DNA from 3 places in the Gordonia bronchialis DSM 43247 genome. Region 1 is predicted to be linked to each of the others. Evidence: predicted binding sites of a transcription regulator. Region 1 holds the regulator's gene; each other region holds the start of a gene.
The links. The regulator LexA, encoded in region 1, represses DNA repair genes until DNA is damaged. The targets are predictions, from matches to a motif close to CGAACANNTGTTCG.

Region 1 (9,870 bases):
CACCCGCCCAACGTTTCGCCGACCTCGCGCTGTCGCGGCTCACTCCCCGCGCCGAACCGATCATCACCGGCCTGTCCCGCGAACTGTCCGCGATCACCTCGATGACCGTGTCGGCGGGCGACTTCGACACCGATCGCCTACCGGCGCACCTTCGAGTGCACTTCGCACTCGCCGATGCCTCCGGAAGGATCGTGGACACCGACGACTCCCTGGCCGATCTGCAACACCGACACTCGGATACCGACTCCCACCGAGCACCGCAGCGCCAGGTGTACACCGCCTGGACCTCGGACGGCATCGGCACGCTCGGCGACCACACACGGATGCGGGTCGCGGGCCAGCAACTCACCCGCTATCCCGCACTCGAATCGGTGCTCGATGCGCAGGGACGTGCCCGGGGCGTCACCCGGACCGACGCGTCGAACCCCGAATCGCGGGACCGGCTGGTGGGCGGGGCCGTCACCACCCTGCTCGAGATCGCGATACCGCCACTGACGAAGAAGATCGTCGGCGGCCTCGACGCCGGGGGGCGACTCGCGTTGAGCCAGAGCCCATATCGGCACGGCGAGGACCTGTTCGCCGACTGCACCCGCCGCGCCATCCGTGATCTCGCGGCGCAGCGTCCCGCCATCGCCGCGATCCGCACCCCGGAGGATTTTCACGCACTGCGTGACGAACTGCGTCCGCTGGTGTCCACCGCGGCCCCCGAGTACTTCGCGCTGGCCGTCGACGCCCTGCGTGCCGTTGCACCATTACGCACGCTCATCGACCGGCATGCCGGATCGGTGGCCGCCGACGACGTCGCCGAGCAACTCGACCATCTGATCTTCGACGGCTTCGTCCGCGCCACCCCGCGACGTCACCTCGCTGAACTCGGTCGCTATCTGCTGGGTGCGCAGACCCGGCTCGAGGGCCTGCCGGCATCTGCCGACCGGGACCGGGCCGGCGTGGCCATCATCGATCGCGTGACGCAGCGCTGGAATCAGCGCCTGGCCCAGGTTCCCGAGAACCGGCGCGACGCGGTCAACGAGGAAGCCCAATGGCTCGTCGAGGAATTGCGGGTCGGTGTCTTCGCCCAGCGGCTCGGCACCGCATATCCGGTATCCGAGAAGCGCGCGCTACGAACTCTGGACCGACTCGGCTGACACCGGATCGGGATGCGCCGAGGCGTCCTGCGCCGAGTCGGCCGTGCGGCCTTGCAGATCGTCGATCTCGCGCTGGAAGTCGTCGAGCGAGTCGAAGGAGCGATACACCGACGCAAACCGCAGGTACGCCACCTCGTCGAGGTCCCGCAGCGGTCCGAGGATCGCCAAACCCACCTCGTTACTGGGGATCTCGGCCGAGCCACTGGCCCGTACGGCGTCCTCCACCTGCTGTGCCAGCTGAGCGAGGTCGTCGTCGCCGACCTCACGGCCCTGACATGCCCGCCGAACCCCGCGCATCACCTTCTCGCGACTGAACGGCTCGGTGACACCGTTGCGTTTGACCACCGCGAGCACCGCACTCTCGACCGTCGAGAACCGGCGACCGCATTCGGCGCATGCGCGGCGCCGCCGGATCGCCTGCCCCTCGTCGGCGACACGTGAGTCGATGACCTTGGTGTCCTCGTTCTTGCAGAAGGGGCAGCGCATCTGTTCCTCACGCCTGTCGCGGGACGCGCCGGCACATGCGATGCGCACGCCGGGTCGGTTCCCGACCGGTCCCTGTGTCATCGAGGATACCGCCCGTCGATCAACGGTATGCGGGGGTGAGCAGCGGCTGCCCGACCCGAAGTCCGCTGGACGGCATGTCATTCAGCTCGACGATCTCGTCGATGACCGTCTGACGCGGCATGTCCGGGGCCACCCGGGCGGCGATGCTGCTCAACGAATCCCCGGCCCGCACGTGGACGACCTGCGTGCTGACCGGTTGCGGGGACACCGAATCGGCGTAGTTGTTGCCGACGATGCCGATCACCCAGACGGTCACCGCGAGCGCCACCCCGACGAGGACGCCGACCGCGGTGGCACGCCGACGGGCGTGGATACCGCTGATGGGCGTGCGCCCGCCGCGATGCCCGACGGGCTGAGCGCACCGTGTGCCGCCCGCACCGACTCCTGCCGCGGTCAGGTCCGCGGGCCGGTCGGTGCGCCCCGCCGGACGGCGGGTGCGCCCCGCCGCGTCCGGCGCCGGCCGGGCGGTTCGACGCGGGGTGCTGCGCGGGTGGGTGGCCGGACGCCGGCTGGTCGGATCAGGCGTCGTGACACTCGGTGCGGACGGTGTCCGCAGGGGAACATCAGGACGAGTAGCGCGCTCGACTCGCGACGAACCGACGGTGCGCGGGCTCATGGTGGCGATGCTCATGGTGGCCTCCGAACTCGGGATCGTCCCTGGTGGGACGACCATCTGGGATGGTCTGTCGGCAGTCATCGGACCCGTGATCGACGTCGCCCACGTGTTCGATGAACTGATGTTCGAGTTGTACCACGCGCCTCCGACAATGTCTCGCGACACGTCGAACAGATGTTTGAAGATGTCCGAACACTCCGCTAGGCTCGGCCACAGACAGCGAAACGGAGACCGGCGACATTCAGATCAGCGCGATGGACACCAGTCAGAAGCCCGCCGACGAAGAGCACAGCCACACCCTGCCGGCCGGTACCGACAAATGGCCGCCCCCGGCGGTCCACCACCGGCATGTCATCCCGCCGCACCGCGGCGGCCAGAGAGAGGAATCAACCAGATGAGCGACTCACGGCCGAAGCGCACCGGCGCCCGCGGCGCCGATCGCGATCAGGACACCACCCCCGCCGATCCGATCGTCGCCGAGGCGTCGCTGACCCCGCGTCAGCGGGGGGTGCTCGACGTGATCCGAAAGTCCGTGCGCGAGCGCGGATATCCGCCGAGCATCCGCGAGATCGGCGACGCGGTGGGCCTCACGTCCACTTCCTCGGTGGCGCATCAGTTGCGCACCCTCGAGCGCAAGGGCCTGCTCAAGCGGGACCACAACCGCCCGCGCGCGGTCAACGTCCAGGAATCCGAGCCCGCACCGTCGGCCGAGAACCTGCCCACACCGACGTTCGTACCCGTCCTCGGGCGGATCGCCGCCGGTGGACCGATCCTCGCCGAGGAGGCCGTCGAAGATGTCTTCCCGCTCCCGCGTGAGCTCGTCGGGGACGGATCCCTGTTCCTGCTGCGCGTGGTGGGCGAGTCGATGATCGACGCCGCCATCTGCGACGGGGACTGGGTGGTCGTGCGTCAGCAGAACGTCGCCGACAACGGCGACATCGTCGCCGCCATGATCGACGGCGAGGCCACGGTGAAGACCTTCAAGCGCAAGGACGGCCACATCTGGCTGATGCCGCACAACGAGCACTTCCAGCCGATCCCCGGCGACGACGCCGCCATTCTCGGCAAGGTCGTCACGGTCATGCGCCGCGTGTAGATCCGACGCAGTTCACCTCGCGCGGGTCTGATCGGTCACACCGGTCAGACCGCGGTCGCGTGCCGTGTCGCGGCGGCGTCGAGCACCTCGGCCGCGGCCGCACGCGCATCGCCGGGGTCGGCGGTGGCCAGCGCGGCCGCGGCCGCCGCGCGGCAATCGTCCAGGGTGACCTCGGCCAATCGTGCGCCCACGCCGGCTGCGGCGACCGGCGCGCTCGACAGGGAGGTCACCCCGAGTCCGGTGAGCACGCATGCCAGGTTCGGGTCGGCGGCGGCCTCGCCGCAGACCCCCACCGACTTGCCGAGCTCCTGACCGGCGGTCGCGACACTCTCGATGAGTTTGAGTACGGCCGGTTGCCAGGGATCGGTCAGGGCGGCGAGGTCGGCCGACATCCGGTCGGCGGCCATCGTGTACTGCGTCAGATCGTTGGTGCCGATCGACACGAAGTCCACCTCGGCCAGGATGGCGTGGGCCAGGATGGCCGCTGCCGGGATCTCCACCATCACGCCGGGCACCATGCCCCGGCCGCGAACCTCCGCGGCAAAGGCCGCCGCCTCCCGGGGACTAGCGATCATCGGTGCCATCACCCACGGCGTGGTGTTGAGTGCGGCCGCTGCCTGGGCGATGGCATCGAGCTGGTGGGCGCGAATGTCGGGATTCTCGATCGCGATGCGGTCGCCGCGCACACCGAGGGCGGGATTCGCCTCGTCCTTGTGGTTGACGAACTTCAGTGGCTTGTCCGAACCGGCGTCGAGACTGCGCACCACCACCTTCTTGCCGGCGAAGGCCTCGAGCACCTCACCGTAGATGCGGGCCTGCTCGTCCACCGAGGGCTCATCGGCGCGGTCGAGAAAGGCGAGTTCGGTGCGGAACAGCCCGATTCCCTCGACCGGATATTTCGTGGCCGTGCGGGCCGATGCCCCGTCGGCGACGTTGGCCAGGACCGAGACCTCGTGTCCGTCCGCGGTCCGGCCGGGGCCCTGCCATCCCGACACCGCCTGCGCATGCCGTCTACTCGCCTCGACCTGAGCGCGTGCCGAGGCCTCGTCGGGCTCGATAGCCAGGGTGCCGCGGTTGCCGTCGACCAGGACGGGGGTACCGGCCTGAACCTCGGAGAGACCGGAAACGGCCACCACACAGGGGATTCCGAGCTGACGAGCGATGATGGCGGTGTGGCTGGTCGGTCCGCCGAAGCGGGTGACGAGTGCGACGGTGGTCGACGGATCGAGTCCTGCGGTGTCCGCGGGCGCGAGGTCGTCGGCCAGCAGAACCGACGGCTCGGTGGGTTCCGGGACCCCCGGCTCGGGCAGCCCGAGCAGTTCGGCGAGAACGCGGTCTCGCACGTCGTTGAGGTCGGTGACGCGTTCGGCCATCAACCCGCCGAGCTTGGTGAACATGGTCGCGAACTGCTCGGTGGCCGCGGCCGCCGCAGCGGGTGCCGTTGCGCCCTTGCGGATCAATCCGGATGCCGCGCCGATCCAGCCGCGGTCCTCGGCGAGGCCGGCGGTGGCCGCCAGCACCTCCGCCGCCGCGCCGGAACTATGTGACGCTCGGTCGCGCAGGCGTCCCGCGACGACGCCGGCGGCGTCGGTGAACCGTCCGATCTCCGATTCCCGATCGGCCTCGGCGACCTCGGTGCCCACGCCCAGGGTCTCCGGGTCGTGGGACGGCCGCTCACCCGGCCAGATGGCCGGCCCATAGGCCAACCCTCCGACGACCGGTGTGCCCTGCAATGTCGACCCCGCCAGTGTCTCGGTCACTGAGGACCCCTCTCGATCGTCGTCTCGTCCGGCGCGCCGTGCCGGCGCCTCATACGACCTCCCGGTCGCGTGTGCACAACAGGCCGGCGCGTCCCATCCAGGTGATCACGGTCGCGCCGGTGGCGACCACCCGGTCGTGTGTGACTGGTGCTCGCCGATTTCAACGCCCGTGATCAAAGTTACAAGAAATGCTTGACTTGTCAACGCAAACAGGCGTAAACAAAGATGAACCCACAAGCAATGCCACACTTTCCCACGCAATCGAAGTTCCAACACACATCGAAGTTCCCACACAATCGAAGCCAGAGCGCAGACGGTTCCAGCACAGATCGGAGCGGTGTTGTACGCCGAAGAACGACAGCAGGCGATAGCCGAGCAGGTGCGCGCCAACGGCCGTGCGTCGGTCGCCGCGCTGGCCACCAGATTCGAGGTCACCAGTGAGACGGTGCGCCGCGACCTCGCCGCCCTCGAACGCGCCGGACACCTGCAACGGGTCCACGGCGGAGCGGTCCGCGCCGGCGTGATGCGGGTCATCGGGGAACGCGGCATCGACGAGCGCGAGGTCACCCAGACCGACGAGAAGGCAGCGATCGGGCGCACTGCGGTTCGGTTCCTGCCACCCGACGGCGGGTCGGTGTTCTTCGATGCCGGCACCACCACCTACCAGGCCGCGGTCGCCCTCCCCCGTGACCGTCGGCTCACCCTCATCACCAACAGCCTGCCGATCGCGAGTCTGCTGGCCGCCCAGAACTCGGCGAGTCTGCACGCCATCGGCGGGCGTGTGCGCGGGCTGACGCAAGCCACCGTGGGAGCTGAGACCGTCGCGGCCCTCGAGCGGCTGCGGGTGTCGACCGCCTTCGTCGGCGCCAACGGCATCAGCGAGGCACATGGCCTCTCGACGCCGGATCCCGACGAGGCGGCGGTCAAGTCGGCGATGGTGCGGGTCGCCCAGCGGGTCGTGGTGCTCGCCGACTCGTCGAAGATGAACCGCGAGGACCTGTCCGGGTTCGCCGACCTCGACGACGTCGACGTGCTGATCACCGATTCCGGGGTCGACCCCACCTTCTCGGCGGCGCTCTCGGCCCGCGGGATCGATGTGGTGATCGCATGATCCTCACCGTCACACCCAATCCCAGCCTCGACCGCACGCTGGAGATGCCCAGTCGTCTCGAGCGCGGCGAGGTCCAGCGGGCCACCGCGACCCGGTCCGAGGCGGGCGGGAAGGGCATCAATGTCTCCCGCGTGATCGCGGAGGCCGGAATCGCCACTCGCGCACTGCTTCCCGCACGCGACGGCGACCCGCTGCTGCGTGCCCTCGACGCGGTGGACCTGCCGTATGAGACGGTCGCCGTCGACGGCGAGATCCGTTCCAACATCACCATCGCCGAACCCGACGGCACCACCACCAAACTCAACGCCCCCGGGCAGCAACTCACCGACGCACAGCTGGTCGCATTCACCGACCTCGTCGAGCGCCATGCCGCCGGTGCGAGCTGGGTGACCCTGTGCGGATCGTTGCCACCCGGTATGCCGGTGGACTGGTATCGACGCCTCGTCGACGGCCTCGCCGACGTCGGTTGCCGTATCGCCGTGGACACCTCCGGGGCCCCGCTACATGCCGCGGCCCTCGGGCGGGTGGATCTCCTCAAGCCCAACGAGGATGAGCTCGCCGAAGTGACCGGAGCCGACGCCGCCGCGCTGCGCAGGTCGGCCGCCGAGGGTCGATTCGGGCCCATCGTCGACGCCGCCCGCAGCATCGTCGACCGCACCGGCGGTGCCGTACTCGCGACGCTCGGCGCGACCGGCGCGATCCTGACCACCCCCGACGGGTCGTGGTTCGCCACCCCGCCGCCGATCGTCCCGCGCAGCACCGTCGGCGCGGGCGACTCGTCGCTGGCCGGCTACCTGATCGCGCAGAGCCGCGATCTGTCGGCACCCGAACGTCTGCGTAGTGCCGTCGCCTACGGCTCGGCGGCGGCTGCGCTCGCCGGGACGCAGGCTCCCACTCCCGACCAGCTCGATCTGGCCGGCGTGCGGATCACCGAGCTGACCGGAGCCACCCGAGTGACCTGACGCACGCGCACGGACCGCATCCACGACCCTCCCGACCCGATCCCCGACCACCCGAACGACCCCGACCCACGAACAACCCCACCCCGAACAACCCCGACCCGAACAACGCAGGAAGTCACCCGAAGGAACCCCCATGGCAGAACAGATCATCTCCGAGGCGACGGTGAGCCTCGATGTCGACGCCGGCAACGACCCGGCCGCCGTCATCACCTACCTCGCCGACTCCCTCGGCGCCGCCGGGCGCACCAGCGACCCGGCCGAACTCACCCGCGGCGCCCTCGACCGGGAAGCCAAGTCGGCGACCGGTCTGCCCGGCGGCATCGCCATCCCGCACGCCCGCGCCGCCTCGGTCACCGATGCCAGCCTCGCGATGGCCCGGTTGTCACAGAAGGTCGACTTCGGCGCCCCGGACGGTCCCGCCGACCTGGTGTTCCTCATCGCCGCCCCCGAGGGCGGGGCGAGTGAGCACATGAAGCTGCTCAGTTCGCTGGCCCGCGCACTCGTGCGCCCGGACTTCGTCTCCGCGCTGCGCGCCGCCCCCAGCGACGCCGCTGTCATCGAACTGGTCAACGAGGCCATCGATCCGCAGGCCAAGCCCGCCACCTCCCCGGCCACCACCGAGGCCGCGACCGCCGCCACCGCGACGGCGACAACGACGACCAAGGCGGCACCCGCCGGCGGTACCCCCGGCGAGGGCGCCGCGACCGGCGACCGGCCACGGATCGTCGCGATCACCGCCTGCCCCACCGGCATCGCCCACACCTACATGGCGGCCGACGCACTCAAGTACGCCGCCGAACGGGCCGGTGTGGAGTTCGCGGTGGAGACCCAGGGGTCGTCGGCCACCACCCCGTTCACCCGGGACACGATTGCCGACGCCGACGCCGTCATCTTCGCCACCGATGTCGGGGTGAAGGGCAAGGAACGCTTCCACGGCAAGCCGGTGATCGCCTCCGGCGTCAAGCGTGCGATCAACGAACCCGATGCGATGATTGCCGAAGCCGTTGCCGCAGCCACGAATCCCCACGCGGCCGTGGTCACCGCCGGCGACGGCGACGGTGCGGCGAGCGACGCACCGGAAGGTGGCGTCGGACTGGGCAAGCAGTTGCAGCAGGCATTGATGACCGGTGTGAGCTACATGATCCCGTTCGTCGCGGCGGGTGGTCTGCTGATCGCGCTTGCGTTCCTGCCGTTCCTCGGCGGCTACGAGATCGCGAACAAGACCCTCGATCCGGACAAAGCCCTCAACGACGGACAGTTCATCGCCCTGCACAACAGCCTGTGGGACCTGCCGGCCGGCGGTCTCGGCCAGTACATCGGAGCGGTGCTCTTCGCGGTCGGAGGTCTGGCGATGAGCATGCTCGTCCCGGCGCTGGCCGGCTACATCTCGTTCGCGATCGCCGACCGGCCCGGTATCGCCCCCGGTTTCGTCGCCGGACTCGTGTCGGTTCAGGTCGGGGCCAGCTTCATCGGCGGCCTGATCGGTGGTCTGATCGCCGGCGTCGTCTGTCTGTGGATCTCCCGACTTCCGTTGCCCCAGTGGGCACGTGGCCTGATGCCGGTGGTCATCATCCCGCTTCTGGGCAGCCTGATCATCGGTGTCGTGTTGTACATGTTGCTCGGGAAGCCGCTGGCGTGGGTCACCGAGAAGATGACCGACGGCCTCAACAGCATGTCCGGCGGCTCGGCGGTCATCCTCGGCGTCGTCCTGGGACTCATGATGTGCTTCGACCTCGGTGGACCGGTCAACAAGGCCGCGTATCTGTTCGCCACCACCGGTCTGGCGGTCGGTTCGACCGCTCAGCTCGAGATCATGGCCGCCGTGATGTGCGCGGGGATGGTCCCGCCCCTGGCGATGGCGCTGGCCACCGTGCTGCGTCCGGGCCTCTTCACCGAGCCCGAGCGCGAGAACGGCAAGGCGGCATGGCTGCTCGGCGCCTCGTTCATCTCCGAGGGCGCCATCCCGTTCGCCGCGGTCGATCCGCTGCGGGTCATTCCCTCGATGATGGCGGGCGGCGCGCTGTCGGGTGCCTTGATCATGGCCTTCGGAGTGACCCAGCGAGCCCCGCACGGCGGCATCTTCGTGTTCTTCACGATGAACAACTGGCTGCTGTTCCTGGTGTCCCTGGTGGCCGGCACCGTGCTCTCGGCCGTCCTGGTGGTCGCCGCCAAGCAGTGGCATCGCAGCCGCGACGCCCTCGAGGTGCCGGCCTACGACGCCGTCGCGGCGTGACACGTCTGCTCGAATCCCGTCACCGCGGCGCCGAACTTGGCAGAGTGGTGCGCAAGACGACAACAGCAGTGAATCCCAACCGTTAGTCCGTTCCACCTGAAGGAGTGACCCACATGCCCAGTACCACCGCCACCGTCGGATCGGCCGTCGGTCTGCACGCCCGGCCGGCCACCATCATCGCCGAGGCCGCGGCCGAGGCCGGGTCGCCGGTGACCCTGGCCCTCGAGGGCGGCGACCCGGTGGACGCCGGGTCGGCCCTGATGATCATGACCCTCGGCGCGGAGAAGGGCACCAAGGTGGTGGTGACCGCCGACGACCAGTCCACGCTGGACACGATCGTGAAGCTGGTCGAGAGCGACCTCGACGCCGAGTAACCACCT
Region 2 (9,870 bases), 2.1 Mb from region 1:
GCCGTAACCGCGCGCGGCTGCCGGTGAGCCGGATGAGGGTGTGGGACGAACTCGTCGAGACCGACATCGCCGGTTTGTGTTTCGACGCCGGTGAAGCGCAGTGGTTCCTGCGCGACGTGGCCGGCCTGGAACTGCACAACGACGAGATCACCAACCTGCGCAACTCGACGGACGGTTGGGTGGCCGCGACGTGATCATCGACCGGCTCCGACGGTCCAGTCCGGGGCAGTACCCGTCAGGCCGCACCATCGGATACGACAGCCGAATCCGAGGCGGGCCGGCCGCGCACTCGCTCCCGGCCGAGGTACACGCCGACGCTGATGAGCGACCACGCGGCGAGGACCAGGGGGTAGAGCCAGCACGACGCCCCGACGAGCTTCTGGAAGTCGATGCGGTGGCTGACCCCGCCGAAACGCAGGTCGATGCCCTGGTGCTCGTCGCCGTCGGTGAGCACGCGGTCGGACACACCTGAGTCGACGAGGAGTCGGACGCTGTCGCGCTCGAGGATGCCGGCCCGGTGGGTGTGGGCGATCTCGTCGTGGGTGCGACGGTCGAGGACCACGGTGTCGATCCCGGCGACGCCGAGCAGATGCGCGAGCATCAGCCCGGCCGGGCCGCCGCCAACGATGGCGACCTGGGTGCGGGTGGTGGAGGCGTTGGGGGGCATGTGACTCCTTACGTCCTCGGCAGCATAAGGAGGCCGGGGTCACAGACCGAAGCTTTCATTTTCACTCAGTGAAAAGCCGATGATTCTGAGACGTTTACGTGGAAACGTCCCAATAGGCGCGTTTGGCCGCTACTGTGAGCCGCATGCATGTGGTGGTCGTGGGTGGGGGACTGGCCGGATTGGCCTCGGCGGTCTGGTTGACGGAGGCGGGTCACCGGGTGACGCTGCTGGAACGGCGGGGTTCGTTGGGTGGACGTACGATCTCGATGCCGCTGGCGGCGGTCGACGATGTGCCCGACAACGGGCAACATGTCTTCGCCAGCGGATACGAGCATCTGATGCGCTACCTCGACAGTGTCGGAACCCGCGAACACGTGAGTTTTCCCGGGCATATGACGATGCGGTTGCCCGGTGGTGCGACCCGGACATCGTCGTTCGCCGGGATCGCTGGATTGCGCTCGGCTCTCGGAGATCTCCCAGGTGTCCACGGCCTCGACAAGCTGCGGACGGCGCGGGCACAGGCGACGTTGATCCGGCAGGCGCTCCGGCAGCCGGCGTGGCTCGACGATGTGACAGCCGACGAGTGGTTCCGCCGAATAGGGATGCCACAGTCTGCGCGCGATGCGCTGTGGGACGGCATCGTCATCGGCCTGACGGGTGACAAACCGGATATCTCGTCGGCCAAGGTGCCAGCCGACCTGCTCGTGACAGGCATTCGCCGGGCCCGCGCGACCCGCACCCCGATCTCGATCGGTTATCCCACCGTCGATCTCGACACCCTGTTCATCGCGGGCGCCGAGAAGCTCTTTGCGGACAGCGGTGTCCAGGTTCGACATCGGGCGGTGGTCGCGTCGGTGGATGTCGCCGACGGTGCGGTCACCGGTGTCACCTTGTCCGACGGGGAGCGCGTCGCCGCGGACGCGGTCATCTGCGCGGTCCCGGTATGGAGCGTCCGGGGACTTCTCGACCAGGTCCCCGGTCACGAAAAGATCTATGCGGCAGTCGATCAGCTCACCCCGGTGCCGATCGTCAGCGTGAACCTGTACCTCGACCGGTCGATCGGGATGACCGACTGGGGTGAGATCCTGCACGGCGGTGAGGGTGTGCTGGAACAGGTTTGGGACCGCCAGCGGATGCACGGCCGCGACGCCACGGAGAACTTCTTCTACTCGACGACGGTCTCCGCTGCCTATGATCTGATTCCGAAGTCCAACGCCGAGATCACCGACATCCAGATGGATATGCTGCGCCGGTATTACCCGGCGGCCAAGGGTGCCAATGTGATTCACAGTCATGTGGTGCGCATGCCGAAGTCGACCTTCGCTCAGCGGCCCGGCACCGCGGGTATCCGACCCGACCAGCGGACCGCGGTGCGCGGTCTGGCGCTGGCCGGAGACTGGACCCGAACCGATTGGACAACGACGATGGAGGGTGCCTGTCAGAGTGCGGCGCGCGCTGTCGAGGTGATCCTGGAAGGCGGGTCGTAGCCTACTGGTTCTGCGTCGACCACGTACTTGTGCCCCGCCACCGGTGGCTGGTGGCGGGGTGAGTGCTGACGGTGGGGCGGCGTCAGGGTCCGGCTCGGAGGCGGTCGTCGTTGTCGAGGTTGATGCGGCGGATGGTCCAGCAGCCGGCGATCATCCGGCGGATACGACGACTGTCGGGGGTGTCCCGTACGTCCCGGATCAGCGGGGCGGTCGTCGCGGCCCGGGATTGTTGGTCGTGTTCGCGTTGGACACGAATGACTTTCAGGTAGGCCACGATCTGCGGGCCGATGTCATTGACCCGATTGATCCGCGCCTCATTCGGCGGCATCCCGTCCTCGGTGTTCAACCGCCACGCCGTCCGCCCGGCATCCGGCCCGTCGGTGAGGACGCTGGTGGTGTACTGGCCGGGTTTCGGGCCGACCATCCGGTTGTGCGGCCCGCACGCGGTGGTCAGGGTGTCGATACTTGGATCGAGTAGCCACGTGCGAGCTTGCGAGCCCGAGGCGTATCGAGATTTCGGTGGTGCCACCATCAGCCCAATCCTTCGCCGCGTGGTGGATTTCGCTGTAGGCGGTCGAGGTAGTGCAGCCCGGGCAGGTACAGCCCGGCTGGTGAGCGAAGATCATGTACCGCTGATCGCGTGATGCCAACCGTTCCCCATGCCCCAAATACAAGGGCGCTTCGGTGTGATCGGCGAACACCGCCAAATGCGACTGGGCTTCGGCGGCCAAGGCGATGACATCGGAGATCGGCAACATCGCGCCGGTGGTGGTTTCCCCGACCCCGGCCTGCTCGCGCAACTCGGATTCGGTGATCTTCACAACCAGATGCGGCGGCAACCCCCGGTGCGATTGCCCCAACACCCCACCATCCAGGGCCGCCCGCAGGATCGCCTTCAACGCATCATGGTTGCGTTGCTCCGGGCTGCGATCATCACGCCCGGCGGCCTCGGCCACCTGTTGTTCGTCGACCCCGTCGACCGGTCCTACCAACGGGACTTCATCGGCCGGGTTGTTCATGCCCTTCGCGGCCCAGGCCGCCAACACCATGTCGAACATGGCCCGGGTGACCGGATCCAGATGCCCGACGATCTTCGACATCAACTGCGCGTCCTGCGGGGACAGACGAATCCCGCGCCGGCGGGCACGGTCGCGGTCTTCGGTCAACGATCCGTCCGGATCCAGATAGCCCAGGATCTTCTGCCCCACCTTCCCGATCTGGGTGGGCGTACACGACCGGGCCGCATCGACCAACAGCATTTCCGCGGCGTGCTTCTTCTCCGGAATCACTGCGGCGGGAATCTTGTCGAGTGCCTCCAACACCGCGGTCACATGACTTGGCCCGAGAGCGCCCTCAGCCACCGCGTCGGCCAGATACGGATGTTTCGGGGTGAGTCGTTCACCCTGCATCGAATACTTGGCACAGATCGCGTCCATCGCCGCGACCCGACCACGCAGATCAGTGATCCGCAGCCGGTCGTCCATGAACTGGCGGATCGACTTATGGCCGGTCTTGGTGAACGCACCACGGTCCGAGATGTCCATCACCCGCCGATGCCCCAACCCCCACAACCGGCGAGCGATCAGCTCATGGGCTTCGGCCACCTCGATGACCTGCGCATCCGACAAACCCGAGGACTCCGCCACCGCGATCTGATCGACCACCTGCCCCAACAACGCATACAGGGCCGGCAGATCACCGTCGGGGCCCGACGACTCCGCAGACTCCACAGTCGGTGCCGGATCGCGCCCGGTCGCGATCCGCGCGGCCATCAACGCCGCATACGACTGCGGCAGATCCGGCTCCCACCCCTGACCCGGCCGCCACACCTCCCACGACTCGAACCCCGCCGACGAACGCGAGTCATCCGGCAACAGCTGATCGCCTGGCTGAACGTTGTACTTGTTGTCGGCCACCGAACCCCCTCCCCGCCGTATCGAAACTATGTTCGACAGTACCGAGCGGTCGTGGTGGGCGCAAGGGGTTTCGCACAGTTTTTCGAATCTTGTTGTGATGTGTTGTGCTCCAGTGTGGTTCGCGCGGTCAAGAGGCCTTCGAGGCGCTCGGCCGGCGCCTCGCACACCCTCAGGCGGCGTGGGGAGGTGCGGCGACGGGGCTCGGGTAGTGGGTGGCTCAGTTCGGACTGTAGGGGCGGCTTGGTTGCGTGCTGCTTGCATCGCCACGCCGCGCTGTGCCCTCATCTGTTGCTACGCCCTCGACCCCGGCAAGCACCTGGGTGAGCAGGGTCTGCAGCGCCCAGTCGAGAGCCTCGACGCTGCGGTGCGTGCCGTTCTCGTAGCCGACCAACAGATACATCGCTGCAGTTGCATGGCGCTCGGCACCGGCGCGGTCGCCGGTCACGACGGTGATGGCGTCGGCGATGTAGCTGCGCCGCTCCTCGTCGACCTCTGCCTGGATGGCGCGCACGTCGGTGTCCTTGTCGGCCCAGACGCGGATGGCGGCCTCGGTGTCGTGTGGGAGCCGCGGCGCGATACCGGTGAGGAACGTGAGTCGTTCAAGTGGGTCGTCGATCGCTGCGGCGTCGGCGATGAGTCGCTGACTCTTCTCGGCACGCCAGTAGCGGATGAGAGCCGCTGTGTAGGCGCCCCAGCTGGGAAAGGCGTGATAGAAGGACCCGGTGGTCGCCCCGACCGCCTTGCATACTGTCGCGAGTTTCAGGCCGCCGTGCCCCTGCTCGGCCAAGATGTGCAATCCGGCGTCGAGGTAGCGCACCTTGGCGGTGTGCGACGGAGTGGTCCGTCGCCGTTCGGTTGACTCCACCGATCCAGTGTAGATGTGATCCCTTGCACAAAACCATAACCAGACTTATCCTTCTCGTCATCGATGTGAAGGAGACCACTGTGCTCAAGAAGCGCCCCAATGCCGGACTCAATCCGGAAACCGACTTCGCCGAGATGTATCGCAATCTCGCCACCTACGAGTTCCCCTGGGACATCAACCAGGCGCTGAGTTTCGCACTCTTCCGCACCTACGCCGTACCCAGCATCGGGCGACTCCTCGACGAGACCGCGGCATTCACCGAGGCGACGCAGAAGCGTTACGACGACACCGGCATCCTTCTCGAGATCCCGCTCGTGGAAGGCTTCGACAGCACCCGTGGGCGATCGGCAATCCGTCGCATCAACCAAATGCACAAGATGTATGACATCTCCAACGACGACTTCCGCTATGTCCTGGCGACTTTCGTGGTGGTACCGCGACGCTGGCTGGCCGACTTCGGGTGGCGCGATCTCACCGACGACGAGATCCGGGCGTCGGTGCGCTACTACCAGACGCTCGGAAAACACATGAACATCAAGGGCATTCCCGAGACCTACGACGACTTCGCGGCGTTGATGGACAGCTATGAGGCCGAGCATTTCGCCTTCGACGCGGGATCGCGCCGCGTCGCCGACGCAACCATGGAACTGATGTGCTCGTTCTATCCGCGGTTTGCCGCGCGGGGCGTCGATCTCTTCAGCCGTGCCCTGATGGACGAGCCACTCATCGAGGCGTTCGGATTCGACGAACCGGGCAGGTTCGCTCGTGCCGCGTCGCGAGGCGCGCTCAAGGCGCGGGCTCGCCTGCTCTCGGTGCTGCCGTCGCGCCGCAAGCCGCAGTACGTCCAGGACATGTCACGAATCCGTAGCTACCCCAACGGTTTCGACATCGACCAGATGGGTACGTTCGCGCCCGGTTGTCCGGTGCACCGTCCGGCCGAAACAACGGAACCGGCCCGAGATATGGAGACCACAGGCGCCTGAAACGCGGTTGCCACATCGGGTTCCTGCGAACGACATTTCGCCTGGGCGGAACCTGCCAATATGAGGAGATCACGAGAGCGAGGTCCTCATGGTCGGTGACGTCTTCTGGTTCGACCGACCCCCGCCTGATGGGTGGGAAGCCACCTCGCCCAGTGACAATCCGATATGGACGTGGCGGTCTCCCGACGGCGATTGCAGCCTCCGTGTGGTCTGTGAATCCGCACCAGGCGTCGAACTCGATCGTGGCGCAATCACCTCACTGGCCAAGCTGACTGCGTTCACCCAGGTCCCCGGCCTCGCCCGAGTGGAGCATGTCGCCCGCTGCGTCTTCTTTGGCGATGTGCCCGCAGTAGGCACCAGGATGATCTGGAATGGTGATCGCCAGGAGCTCGAGGTCACGTACTTCGGACTCGGCCCTGGGCATCTGTGCAGCGTGTCCGTGCGAAGCGTGGGATCGCAATCGCAGTCCGTCCAGCGGGCTTGGGACTTCGCGAATTCCAAGCGGCTGGGCACGAGCGGACGCGGACTGGCGCGAAACCATCGACGATGGGAGCGTGGCGATCTGGTGGGGCTACCCGATGCGAATGGCGGATTCTCGGTGGCGAAGGTACTGGCATGGGAGGACGGAGGAATCCATTTATGCCAATACGGGGAACGATTTGACGCGCTCCCGATCGGGACCGACGCCGAGCTACTTGCGCTGACCGCGGGCGGAGTGGGTCACCTGCCGGTATCGTGGCGCACCTTCGACGGCTGGCGGCCGTCGTTGCTGCAGCGCGCAGGTACCACTGACGCTGAATTGGTCGGCTTCAACGCGTGGAACAATGATCCCGCCGCAGGGTACCTCTGACCGTGTTGGCGGTGGCACATGCGCGCGATGACCGTCAACTGCGCACGATGATGGCCAGGAGGACTTCGGCGCGCACTCGTGCAACGGAGAGATCGCAGCCGAGGATCTCCTCGGCTCGGGTGACGCGTCCGCGCAGCGTGTGGCGATGAACGTGGAGCGCCGACGCCGCAGCCTCCCACTGACCGTTGGCCTCGAGGTAGGCGCGCAGTGCGCCGAGTAGGTCGCTACCGTGCTCGGCATCGTGGGCGATCAGTGGGTCGATCAGGATCCTCGCCAGGTGATCGATGACCTGACGGGATTCCGGCGCCGACAGCAGCGCACGCCCGGCAAGGGCATTCGATTCCTCCGGCGGACCCCCGCCTCGCGCCGACGCGGCCGCGGTTCGCGACTCCTCGACGGCTGCCTGCAGGGCGTCGACCGAATGGGCACGACTCAGGCCGAGACGCAGGTCTCCGCGGTGTGCGGTCGGCAACGCCTCGAAGAGTCTCTCCGCGAACTCGGCAGTGTCACCGCCGCGCAACAGAATCATCAGGGCGTCGTGTTCGGTGATCATGAAGACCGGGCGTGCAGCGGCGAGCAATTGACCGTCGACAGCCGCGGCGACGATCTCGCGTGCGGTGTCGGAGGAAGAAGCTCGGAACAGGACGGTCAGTACCCGGATCATCTGGTTGCGATCGGCCGCACCGGCGACGATGTCGCGAGCGTGTGCCAGGTCCGCCGGGTGGGACAGCAGGATGCGGACCGCTTCGCCGTTGATCTGATTCTGCTGACCGTGAAGTCGCCGGGGCTTCTCGAAGTCGAGCGCCAACAACGAGTTCGCGTGTCCGATGAGGACCTGATGAGTGGGGTGCGGTGCGCGGTCCCGGATCACCGCCAGGTGGCCGTGCAGCGTCCTTCCGACGCGGATCGACTGCGTGATGATGACGCCGTGATCGGTCTGCGTGGCGCTGCTGACCGCAGTGTCGGCCTCGTGCGTGACGAGCGCACCGACCGAGTCGAGCATGTCGGGCGCCAGGTCGTCGGGATAGGTGTCGGTGACGCGTACCTGCGCGTCGAACAGCACGACCGCACCCTCGCAAGCGACGGCGAGTTCCTTGATCAGCGTCGACGTCCGCCGCCGAGCATCGCCCTGGTCAGGCGCGGCTGGGCGCGGGAGGCACTGATCACCGCCTCGTACTGGAGCTCGGCGATGCGGTCGATCACCGTGCGGGCAACGGCGACAAACGGCGTCGGAAGCGGAACCGTGAACAGTGCCAGACCGCATTCCTCGGCCGCGGCGACCAGTTCGGCCGGAACCGCGTCGTGGGTCAGGCCGACGCCGAATCCGACTGCGGCAGCTCCTGATTCGTGAAGGTCACGGATGTATTGGCGTCGGCCGGCAGCGTCGGCGGGCAAGGTGATGCCGGTGGTGAGGACCGCTTCGCCGCCGGCCAGCCAGTCGCCCGGGGTCCGCAGTTCCGAGGTCACCACGAAGGTGATCTCGGCGTCGACGCCGCGGCCACCGGCCACGAGGTGGAGGTCGAGTGGTCGCTGCCCGAGCAACCATCGAACCGGCACGCCGGACTGTCCCTCGGCCACCGAACACCCATTCTGTCGAACAGTCTCGCTAGATCATCGCCATTCTGGCAGATGTGTCTGACGCCGATGTGCCGCACGCTGGGATTCGACCACTCACAGAAGGCAGTCCCCCCCAATGACCACTTCCGCGCTGACCACTTCCCCGAAGCTGTCCTCCTCCGTGCCCACCGGACTCTGGCTCGCCGGCCGCAGTGTCGAGGCATCGTCGGGAGCACGGTTCGACGTCCTCAACCCCGCCACCGGCGAGGTGCTGGCGTCGGTGGCCGACGCGAATGCCAACGACGCGCTGAGCGCACTGGCGGCCGCGTCGGCGGCGCAGGCGCGGTGGGCGGCCACCCCACCCCGGACGCGTGGCGAGATCCTGCATCGCGCGTGGGAGCTCGTGACCGGAGTACCTGACGACCAAGTACATCGCGCTGACGTCGTGACGTCAGCCGACTGCGGCGATCACATGAACCGTCCGCCGGTGACCTCCAAGACGGTCCCGGTCATGTACGACGACAGATCGGACGCCAAGAACAGTGCGACAGAGGCGACTTCGGACACCTCACCGGCCCGCTGCAGCGGGATCTCGGTCATCTTCTGATCCCACGCCTTCTGCGGCATCGCTTCGGTCATCGCCGTCCGGATCAGCCCGGGTTGTATCGCGTTGACGCGGACCCCGTCGTGCGCAACCTCTTTGGCGGCGGCCTTGGTGAGTCCGACGACGCCGGCCTTGGCGGCCGAATAGTTGGTCTGACCGACGAGGCCGATCTTGCCCGACAACGAGGACAGGTTGACGATGGCACCCTTCTTGCGTTCCCGCATGATCGCGGCCGCCTTGCGGGTGCCGTTCCAGGTTCCCTTGAGGTGTACCGAGATCACCTGATCGAACTGCTCCTCGGTCATCTTGCGCATCGTTGCGTCGCGGGTGATCCCGGCGTTGTTGACCATCACGTCGACGGGGCCGAAGGCGTCGGCCCCGGCGGCCAGCAGCGCGTCGACGTCGTCCGAACTGGTCACGTCACACCGGACTCCGATGGCGCGGGCGTCACCACCGAGCCGGGTGGCGGCGGTGGCCGCGTCGGCGTCGATGTCACCGATCACGACGTGTGCGCCCTCGTCGATGAACAACTGCGCGATCGCGAAGCCGATACCCTGTGCAGCGCCGGTGATGACGGCGGTTTGATCGGCGAGAAGTGGTCCGGGCATGCGGGTGTCCTGTCTGGTGGGGTGTGCGAGGGGTCAGCGCTGGGCCGTGCGGATGAGTCCACCGCCGATGATGAGTCGTTGGATCTCGCTGGTGCCCTCGTACAGGCGGAGCAGGCGCACGTCGCGGTAGATGCGCTCCACCGCCACACCGTGCATGTAGCCGGTGCCGCCATGGATCTGGACCGCGAGATCGGCGACGTTGCCGACCATCTCGGTGCAGAACAGCTTGGCCGCCGACGGTGCGATTCGCCGATCTTCCCCGTTGACGTACTTGCGGGCGGCGTCGCGGACGAGTGCGCGCCCGGCCATCACCCCGGTCTGCTGATCGGCGAT
Region 3 (9,870 bases), 2.2 Mb from region 1:
GGTCGATCACACCACGGTCTCGCGGGTGTGGCGCAAGTACAAGGTCACCCCCTGGCGCAGCGAGACGTTCAAGTTCTCCAACGACCCCGACCTCGACGCCAAGGTGGTCGATGTTGTTGGCCTGTATATGAATCCGCCGGAGAATGCGATCGTGCTCAGCATCGATGAGAAAAGCCAGATCCAGGCTCTCGACCGCACTCAACCGACGTTGCCGATGGCGCCGGGGCACTGCGAGCAACGCACGCATGATTACATTCGTCACGGCACCACGACCTTGTTCGCCGCACTAAACATCGCCACCGGCGAGGTCACCACCCAATGCAAACCGCGTCACCGCCATCAAGAGTTCCTCGCGTTCCTCAAACACGTCGCGAAAACCTATCCCGACCACCACCTGCACCTGGTCATGGACAACTACGGCACCCACAAGAAAGCCGAGGTAAAGGACTGGCTCGCCCAGAACCCCCGGATCACAGTGCATTTCACACCGACTTCCGGATCCTGGATGAACATGATCGAGGCCTGGTTCGCCATCATCGAACGCCAAGCGATCCACCGCGGCACCTTCACCAGCGTTCCCGACCTCGTCGCCGCCATCCGCCGATTCGTCACCAGCTGGAACACCCGCTGCGAACCATTTGTGTGGACCAAACCCGCGAATGAAATACTCGACAAAATCAAACGTAAACGAATTTCAAACACGGGCCACTAGCCTCCGAACACGATGGACAGCCCTCTCGTTCCCCCGGTCTCGGCGCGGTCAGCCGTGCTGAGCCTGCTGCTCGGCGCACAACCCCCGACGCTGAACGTGCGCGAAATAGTCGGCGCCATGGGCCTTTTCGGGATCTCCGAGTCGGCCACCCGAGTGGCCCTGACGCGGATGGTCGCCGGCGGCGACCTCTTGCGGCACGAGTCCGCGTACACGTTGTCCGAGCGGCTTCTGCGCCGACAGGAACAGGTGGAGCCACCGGCCCGGCGCCGATGGTCGGGGTCCTGGGAGATGGCGGTGGTCACCACCACCGGCCGCGCGGCGGCCGACCGCGTCGCCCTACGCACCGAGATGACCCGGCATCGGATCGCCGAGTTGCGCGAGGGTGTGTGGACCCGGCCCGCGAATCTCGTTCACCACTGGCCCGATCGGCTGCGCGAGGTGTCGACGTTCTTCGAGGCGCGCCCTGACGGCGAGCCGGCCGAACTGGCTGCGCGGCTGTGGAATCTGGACGCCTGGGCTACCCGGGGTCAGGCCTACCTCGACGCGCTGGCGGCGGTGCACGACGAGCCGACTCGATTCGTCACCATGGTCGCTGCGGTCCACCATCTGCAGACCGACCCGCTGCTGCCGACCGAACTGCTACCGGCGCACTGGCCGGGTGAGCGGCTCGCCACGATCTACGCGGACTACCGCGCCTGGCTTGCTGCGATGCGCGAGGATCTGCGCGCCGGTGGTTTCGCGAGATGAGCGTTGCCGTCGTCCGCGCTGCGGCAAGGTCACCGATCCCTGCGCTACGACGTGCGCCGATGACCACCACCGAACAGGTTTGGGCGGGCGCGTCCACGGTTACTCGGGAGGGATGACTCCACTCTGGTTCCGGACATCTGATCGGCCCGCGGTACGCACCGGAGATCTGCCGGTCGATCACTACGATCACGTGGTGATCGGCGGCGGGATCACCGGCCTGTCCGCGGCGCTCATGCTCGCCCGTTCCGGGCGGACCGTCGCCGTGGTCGAGGCCCGATACCTCGGTGCCGCCGCCACCGGTCATACCACGGGCAAGGTGTCGTTGCTGCAGGGCACGCGTTTGTCGTCGATCGGCGAGCATCACGGCCCGGAGGTGCTGACCGACTACCTCGAAGCCAATCGCGCAGCTCAGGAGTGGCTCCTGGACTACTGCCGCACTCGTGACCTCGGCGTGGAGATGCGGACTGCCGTCACGTTCGCGTCGACCCCCGACGGGGTGCGGCAGGTGGTGAAGGAAGAATCCGCGTGCCGACGTGCCGGGCTGAGTACCGAGCGAACGACGTGTCCCGAGCTGCCGTTCCGCACGAGCATCGGAATTGCTGTCGACGATCAGGCGCAGATCGACCCGATGGTGGTACTCGGGTCCCTCGCCGCCGACATCCGCGGGCTCGGCGGCGACGTGATCGAAGGTGTGCGGGTGCGTGGTGTCAAGCACCGCAAGGGCTATGTGCTCGACACCGAAGCCGGTGAGCTGTCTGCCGATTCGGTGATCGTCGCCACCGGCACGCCGTTCCTCGACCGCGGTGGGTTCTTCGCCCGGGTCCACGCCCGGCGTTCCTACGCGGCGGCGTTCGCCGTCGACGAGCCCATCCCCGAAGACATGTATCTGTCCGCCGACAGCCCGTCGGTGTCGCTGCGCACCGCTCCCGATCCGGACAATCCCGATGAAAGGCTGTTGCTGGTAGGCGGTTTCGGCCATGACGTCGGGCGGGTGCGGTCCGAACAATCCCACGTCGACGAGATGTTGGCCTGGACGCGTGACCGGTTCCCCACCGCCCGGCTGGTGGCGCGCTGGTCGGCCCAGGATTACGAGTCCATCGACGAATTACCTTATGTGGGACCGCTTCTCCCGGGCACCGATGGCCTGCAGATCGCCACGGGGTTCGCCAAGTGGGGTCTGACCAACGGGGTGGCCGGGGCGCTGGCCATCACCGGGCACCTGTTGGGGTCGCCGCTGCCGTGGGCCAGCACCTTTCGCCCGTGGCGCAACTCGGAGCTCGCATCGGTGACGTCGCTGGCGTCGAACAACGCGTCGGTGGCCGTGCAGATGGTGTCGGGCTATCTCGCGCTGCTCCGTCCCGTCGACAAGGAGCCCCGCGAAGGTGCCGGGGCCGTGGGACATTCGGGTGTCTTACCGCGTGGGGTGTGCACCGTCGGCGGGTCCACCACCACCGTGGCACCGATCTGCACTCACCTCTACGGCGTGCTGCGCTGGAACGACGCCGAACGCAGTTGGGACTGCCCGCTGCACGGGTCGCGGTTCGATCATGCCGGACGGGTCCTCGAGGGTCCGGCCACCCGGCCGCTGCCCGGCGCCGGCACCGCGACGCCCGACTGATCATCGAGCCCTTCGGTGTCGGCGGGTCAGCACCGGCCGCACCACCGGGCCGATCACCGTCGCGATCGGCCGCTGGATCGCACCCGCACCCGCCCGGGTCGCCAGATCTATTGCGCGCGCGTCCAATCCGACCATGATGCGGTCACGTCCGGCGAGCACCCCGGCGAGGATGGCGGTGGCGGCCGCGGCCGGTCGGGTTCCTGGGAGTCGATGGTCGAATCCGTTGACGACTTCGTCGCGGATGTCGCCGACGGGGTATCGGGCGTCGCGGGCGATCGCGGTGTGCACCGCCCCGGGGTACACGATGTGTAGGCGGACCGGCGAGTCCGCGACCCGTAGTTCCGCCTGGACTCCCTCGCTGAAACCGCGGACAGCGAACTTCGACGCGCAGTAACTCGGCTGCATGGGGGAACCGAATAGGCCGAAGGCGCTCGAAGTGTTGACGATACGTCCTCCGCCGCCGTTCTCCAGGTGGTCTCGAAAGGCGTTGGTGCCGTACATAACTCCCGACCAGTTCACGTCCATGATCCGGCGCGCATAGTCGGTATCCTCGTCGAGAACGCCGGCGACCATCGTCGTGACCGCATTGTTGAATACCATCGACGGTGCCCCGTGCCGCTCGACCATGGCGTCGGCGTAGGCACGGACAGCGGCCTCGTCGGCGACGTCGAGGCGATGGACCACGATCGCGGCGCCACGGCTCACACAGTGGTGCGCGGTGTCCTCGACAGACCGCGTGTCGAGGTCGGTCAGCGCGAGCGTGACACCGCACCTGCTCAGGCGCAGTGCGAGCGCACGACCCATGCCCGACCCGGCCCCGGTGATCACCACCGGTCGTCCGGCGCAGAGGCGTCGGAGACGGGTGTCGGTGGTGCGTGGATGCCAGATCGAGGAGGACACCGCACAGGACTACCCAGCTTCGAGTCACCCCACACACGCGATTGCCGATGCGCCGGCAGAACCAGCAACTCCGGACCTCATCGGCTGGACTCAGTGTTGCCACCGCCAAAGGCAACGCCTGGTACCCATATTGACGTCTCATCTCCAGCAGCCGAGTTCCCGAGGCGGTCGGTCGGTGTCGTCCGATCGAAAACATCTGCAGGGCAGTAGATTCCGTGCGAGGAGACCTACCCGAAGATTCTACTTCGGATCTTGTTGCGCACTCGACCGAAGCTGTGTAGCATCGAACATGTATTCGAGAGACGGGCGGAGGGGGCCGGGGGTGAGCATGAACGAGCAGTCATCGGGCGAGCAGTCGTTGTCGGTGGTTCCGGCGTTGCTCGCCGAGCTCGGTGGGGTGCTCGATCGCCTCGCCGCCGCTGACGTGTCGCAGTGCACCGATGCTGAGTTGGTGGACGTTGCGCGTACCCATGAGCAGTTGATCAACCGGATGTTGTTCGAGGGGGATCGGCAGATCGTGGCTCTCTCGGATCGGGGTGTGCCCCGCGCAATGGGTTACCGCAGTCTGACGAACTTCATGAATGTGGCGTTGCGGGTGTCGGATCCGGGCCGCCGCACAGATCAGATGGAGGCGACGGCCTGTTTCCGCCAGCTGTCCGGGGAGGTGTCCGACCCCAAGTATCCGACGCTGGCTGCCGGGTTTGCCGAAGGGGCGGTCGGCCCGGCGCATGTGCGTAAGGTCGCCGAGATCTTGGACAAGATCCCGCACCGGTTGCCGCACGACCGTAAGGTCGCCGCCGAGAAGACGCTGGCGGAGTTGGCGCGTGAACACACCCCGGCCGAGTTGACCACGCTGGGGATGCGGCTACTGGCCCACCTTGATCCCGATGGTGAGCTGACCGATGCGAAGGATCGGGCACGGCGACGTAATCTGTGGCTCAATCGGCAGGACGCGCAGAAGATGTCGAAGCTGACCGCCAACCTGGACCCGCAGACGCGTGCGTTGCTGGAGATGATGTTGGCGGTGTGGGCCAAACCGGGGATGAACAACCCCGACGACCCGGACTCACCCTCGGGTGGTGAGGACGACGCCGACATCGAGCAGGTCAAGGCCGCCGCCGCCCGCGACTCGCGTTCACAGGCCCAACGCAACCACGATGCGCTCAACGCGCTGTTGACGGCGGTGTTCGCCGACGGGCTGCTCGGCAAGACTCATCGTGGGTTGCCGGTGTCGTTGATCATCAAGGCCAACCTGGCGGATCTGATCCGGGAGTCGGGGTTGGCGACCACCGCGACCGGGTCGGTGATCCCCATCCCCGAGTTGATCGGGCTGGCCGGGCAGATTCAGCCGTACCTGGCGATCTTCGCCGATGCCACCGAGATTCCGCTGTACTTCGGTCGCGGCAAACGACTGGCCACCCTGGCGCAGCGGTTGGCGTCGCTGGCCCGCACCGATGGGGAGGTGTGCTCGGCGCCTGGTTGTGATCAGCCGGCGACCAATGTGGAGATCCATCACGCCGCGCTTGACTACGCCGAGGGCGGCACCACCGACATCGTCGACCTCGCCCCGGCGTGTCCGTTCCACAACCGCCGAGTGGGTCACACGGTCGGGGAGTTCACCACCGGGGTCTACCGCGACGGCCCGCATGCCGGACGGACCTGGTGGCGACGCAACCACCGGCCGGGAGCGCCGCCGAACCCGAAACGACTCAACACACGTCCCGACATCGCGACGCTGTATGAACACAACCTCGGCCGTGTGCGCGAAACGATCCACGGCCCACCCGCCGACGACGGGCCACCGGCGCGCCTACACCTCACCGAGACGATCCACCCCCCGTCCTCGGTCGTCGAAACACGCCTGGCCGCCGAACTCTACCGACTCACCAGCCAATGACGTGGCCGCACCGACGATGGCACCTGAGGCCGCGTCCGTCGACGCAGGGACCGCCTGACGCTCCCCTGAGATCAGGGGGCGTCTGGGCGCGTCCCGAGTTCGCACCCTGGCCTCTGTCCGGAATCCGGTCCTCAGACCACACCACCGGACCAACTCAGATGGTGTCCCCGCACGAAACATCGTGATTGGCGCCCGCGGGTTTCGGGTACCCCCACCCTGGCCCGTATCTGCCACACCGAGGAGACGCCATGCACGAGTCCGATGCCGTGGTGATCGGCGCAGGCCACAACGGCCTCATCGCCGCCATCGCGCTCGCGGACGCCGGATGGGATGTCACTGTCCTCGAAGCGCAGGACCAACCCGGCGGGGCGGTGCGCAGCGCCCAACTCACCCCCGGCTACGTGACCGACCTGTTCAGCGCGTTCTATCCGCTGACGCAGGCGTCCCCGGCATTCACTGATCTGGACCTGGACGCACACGGATTGCGCTGGAGCCGTGCGCCCTTGGCGTTCGGACAGCCGGCGGGTCCCGGCGACACGCAGGCTGCGGTGGTCCATCCCGACCCGGCCGATACCGCCGCGCATCTCGCCGGCTTCGACGCGCACGATGGGCGCACCTGGCTGTCTTTGACCGAACAGTGGGCAACGATCCGCGACGGCATCATCGGAACCCTGTTCGGGCCGTTTCCACCGATGCGGGCGGTGACCTCGCTGTTGCGCACAAGCGGAACAGCGGACGCGGTGCGGCTCGCCCGATTCCTGCTGCTACCCGCCAATCGGATGGTGCGCGAACTGTTTCGCAGTGAGCAGGCGCGGCTGCTCATCCTGGGCAACGCCCTGCACGCCGACATTCCCCTCGACGCACCGGGCAGCGGCCTGATGGGCTATCTACTCACGATGCTCGGCCAGGACGTCGGCTTCCCGGTGCCGGTCGGCGGAGCGGGTGAGTTGTCGGCGGCACTCGTCCGGCGATGTGAGGCCGCCGGCGGCGAGGTGATCTGCTCGACGCCCGTCGAGGAAATCGAGGTGCGCAATGGTCGCGCCGTCGGCGTCGTCGACGCCGGCGGGCGGCATTGGCCGGCACGGCGAGCCGTCCTCGCCGACGTCGCGGCACCGACGCTCTACACCCGTCTCCTACCCCCGTCGGTGGTGCCGTCCCGCGTCCTCGATGACCTCGCGCACTTCGCCTGGGACACACCGGTGGTCAAGATCGACTACGCACTCAGCGGCAAGATCCCCTGGCGAAGCGAGAATCTCGGCGGCGCCGGCACCGTCCATCTGGGCGGCGACATGAACGCCCTGGCCCGCGCCGGCGCCGACCTCGAGACCGGACGCATCCCCCGCGATCCGTTCCTACTCTTCGGTCAAATGACCACCGCGGACCCGACCCGTTCACCCGCCGGCACCGAAAGCGCCTGGTCCTACAGTCATCTGCCGCGCGGGGTCACCGACGACGAGGCCGCCCACGAGTTGGCCGAGCGGATGGACGCCGTCCTGTCAGCGCATGCACCCGGTGTGTCATCGCTGATCGTGGACCGGCACCTCCAGACGCCGCGATCCCTGCAGGACTCCGACGCCAATCTGGTGGGCGGCGCGGTGAATGGCGGTACAGCCCAACTATTTCAGCAGCTCATCTTCCGTCCCACCCCGGGACTCGGCGGCGCAAGCACGCCCGTGCGCGATCTGTACCTGTCCAGTGCCGCCGCGCATCCCGGGGGTGGCGTTCACGGGGCCTGCGGAGCCAACGCGGCGCGCGCCGCGCTGGCGGCCCACCGGACACTGCGCCGCCCGACCACCTATCTCACCCGAAAAGCGGTGCAGCGCTTGATGCGCTGACCGTCGAATCCGTGTCATGAGGAGATCAGTATGACTTCAGTACAGCAGCACACCAGCGCGACGCCGGCCCAGGTCTGGTCGGTCCTGTCCAACGGATGGTTGTACGCGACATGGGTGGTGGGTACGTCGCGCATCCGTGACGTCGACCCCGACTGGCCGCAGGCCGGCACCAAGATCCACCATTCCGTCGGCCTGTGGCCGGCACTGCTCAACGACGAGACCGAATCTCTCGAGTCGAAGGCCGGATACCTCGAATTATCCGCGGCGGCATCGCCCTTCGGTCGGGCACGCATTCGACTGACCATCGAGAAGGACGGCGACGGCTCACTCATCACGATGGACGAGTTCGTGGAAACGGCGCCCCTGCGCTGGATTCCGCCGGTCGTGCAGCGCACCGCCATGCGCCCGCGGCTGAACGAATGCCTGCAACGACTGGCGATGCTGGCCGAGCGGAATGCGCGATGAATGGTTGCCGGCCGGGTCGCCACCTCACCTGCTGACCGAGCCGCCACCCCACCTGCCGGTCGAGCCACCACCCCACCTGCCGGCCGAGCCACCATCCCACCTGCTGGTTGAGCCGCGACGGCGAGCGCCAGCGAGCCGACGCGCGTCGAAACCACAAGCACCACAACAATGTCCGCAATCAGAAACAGTCAGTTGGTCACCGACATCGTCGCCTCGCCAGTGGTTTCGATACGGCACGGGCTCGTCCCTCGCTCGTGCCTACTCAACCAGCAAAAGAAGACCCGGACTGCCCCTCGCACGTGTCTACTCAACCAGCAAAAGAAGACCCGGACTGCCCCTCGCGCACGCCTACTCAACCAGGAGAAGGAGCGGGCCATTCAACGCGAGTGCACGAGGTGGCGCCGAAGAGGTTCAGCCCGGGAGGGTTTCACCACCGATGGGGGCCAGCACCTCTCCGGTGTAGTACGACGACAGCTGGTCACTGGCGAAGAAGACGTAGGACGGGGCGATCTGGTCGGGTTGGGCCGCACGCTTCATGGGCACCTGTGCGCCGAAGTCGGCCACTTTGTCCGCCGGCATGGTCGCCGGAATGAGTGGGGTCCAAACCGGTCCCGGTGCAACGCAATTGACCCGGATCTTGCGCTCGAGGAGCGCCTGCGCCAGTGAATAGGTGAGCGCGATGACCGCGCCCTTGGTCGCCGAATAGTCGATCAGTTGTTTGTTCCCGCGAAGACCGTTGATCGATCCGGTGTTGATGATGGCGCCGCCACCGGTGAGGTGCGGCACGGCGGCGCGGGTGACATGAAAGAAGCTGTCGATGTTGACGTCGAAAGTCCGTCGCCACTGGTCGGGTTCGAGGTCGAGGAAGTCGTCCACCGGACTCTGAAAGGCCACGTTGTTGACCAGCAGATCGAGGCCACCAAGATCGTCGACGGTGCGTCGCACCACGTCGGCGCAATGGGACTGATCGGCAAGATCTCCCGGATACGCCCGACCGGACCGACCCTGCTCCTCGATCAGTTCGACGGTGCGCCGGGCGTCGTCATCCTCCTCGAGGTAAGCGATCGCCACGTCGGCGCCCTCCTTCGCGAACGCGACGGCAACCGCACGTCCGATCCCCGAATCACCGCCGGTGACAAGCGCTTTCCGTCCGGCCAGCAGATCGCGGCCGCGATAGTCACGCATCTCGTCGCGGGGCTGATCGGGCATGTCGGCGGTCCGGCCGGGGTAGTCGATTGTCTTTGCTTCGTGTTGCTCGTCGTCAGACATGTGCGTGGTGTACCCGAGGGCGGGTTCGCCAAACTCGCCGGTCTGTGGGTGGGTTGCTCGTCGGGTTGCGGACATGGTCGGGTCGCCGGTGGTTTCGATACGGCACGGGCTCGTTCCTCGCTCGTACCTACTCAACCAGCAACAGAAGAACCCGGCTCGTTACTCGCTCGTGCCTACTCAACCAGCACCAGAAGAACCCCGCTCGTACCTCGCCCGTGCCTACTCAACCAGCAACAGAAGAACCCGACTCGTTCCTCGCTCGCGCCTACTCAACCAGCAAGTGGAAGACGCCGGCTCGTACCTCTCAGGTAGTTGGCGCGTCGTCGTCGACGGTCAGTTGCTCCCGCAAGGTCTCCAGGGTGCGCGAGAGGAGCCGGGACACGTGCATCTGTGAGATACCGACCCGTGCCGCGATCTCGCTCTGCGA

Region 2: a site for LexA is predicted at 4,092-4,105, ahead of GBRO_RS20810 (HNH endonuclease signature motif containing protein). Genes of this name have one in related genera too.
Region 3: a site for LexA is predicted at 4,262-4,275, ahead of GBRO_RS21305 (HNH endonuclease signature motif containing protein). Genes of this name have one in related genera too.

The regions. Positions count from the first base shown of each region.
Region 1 is NC_013441.1:2,349,488-2,359,357, reverse strand. Features, by position in the region: gene hrpA (ATP-dependent RNA helicase HrpA) at 1-1,145, shown strand, start outside; gene nrdR (transcriptional regulator NrdR) at 1,119-1,631, opposite strand; gene GBRO_RS11030 (LysM peptidoglycan-binding domain-containing protein) at 1,732-2,343, opposite strand; gene lexA (transcriptional repressor LexA) at 2,723-3,424, shown strand; gene GBRO_RS11020 (putative PEP-binding protein) at 3,469-5,184, opposite strand; gene GBRO_RS11015 (DeoR/GlpR family DNA-binding transcription regulator) at 5,525-6,295, shown strand; gene GBRO_RS11010 (1-phosphofructokinase family hexose kinase) at 6,292-7,257, shown strand; gene GBRO_RS11005 (PTS fructose transporter subunit IIABC) at 7,391-9,490, shown strand; gene GBRO_RS11000 (HPr family phosphocarrier protein) at 9,604-9,864, shown strand.
Region 2 is NC_013441.1:4,486,623-4,496,492, reverse strand. Features, by position in the region: partial or broken gene GBRO_RS20830 (protein kinase domain-containing protein) at 1-188, shown strand, start outside; partial or broken gene GBRO_RS20825 (FAD-dependent monooxygenase) at 347-667, opposite strand; gene GBRO_RS20820 (hydroxysqualene dehydroxylase) at 811-2,154, shown strand; gene GBRO_RS27190 (hypothetical protein) at 2,237-2,482, opposite strand; gene GBRO_RS20810 (HNH endonuclease signature motif containing protein) at 2,469-4,070, opposite strand; gene GBRO_RS20805 (TetR/AcrR family transcriptional regulator) at 4,288-4,935, opposite strand; gene GBRO_RS20800 (oxygenase MpaB family protein) at 5,016-5,918, shown strand; gene GBRO_RS26420 (hypothetical protein) at 6,175-6,342, opposite strand; gene GBRO_RS26070 (hypothetical protein) at 6,367-6,768, shown strand; gene GBRO_RS20790 (PucR family transcriptional regulator) at 6,803-7,831, opposite strand; gene GBRO_RS25490 (PucR family transcriptional regulator ligand-binding domain-containing protein) at 7,867-8,346, opposite strand; partial or broken gene GBRO_RS25485 (aldehyde dehydrogenase family protein) at 8,462-8,719, shown strand; gene fabG (3-oxoacyl-ACP reductase FabG) at 8,794-9,537, opposite strand; gene GBRO_RS20775 (acyl-CoA dehydrogenase family protein) at 9,571-9,870, opposite strand, start outside.
Region 3 is NC_013441.1:4,588,576-4,598,445, forward strand. Features, by position in the region: gene GBRO_RS21285 (IS630 family transposase) at 1-712, shown strand, start outside; gene GBRO_RS21290 (PaaX family transcriptional regulator C-terminal domain-containing protein) at 725-1,459, shown strand; gene GBRO_RS21295 (FAD-dependent oxidoreductase) at 1,572-3,077, shown strand; gene GBRO_RS21300 (SDR family NAD(P)-dependent oxidoreductase) at 3,078-3,977, opposite strand; gene GBRO_RS21305 (HNH endonuclease signature motif containing protein) at 4,306-5,874, shown strand; gene GBRO_RS21310 (phytoene desaturase family protein) at 6,123-7,709, shown strand; gene GBRO_RS21315 (SRPBCC family protein) at 7,740-8,174, shown strand; gene GBRO_RS21320 (SDR family oxidoreductase) at 8,586-9,443, opposite strand; gene GBRO_RS21325 (SigB/SigF/SigG family RNA polymerase sigma factor) at 9,748-9,870, opposite strand, start outside.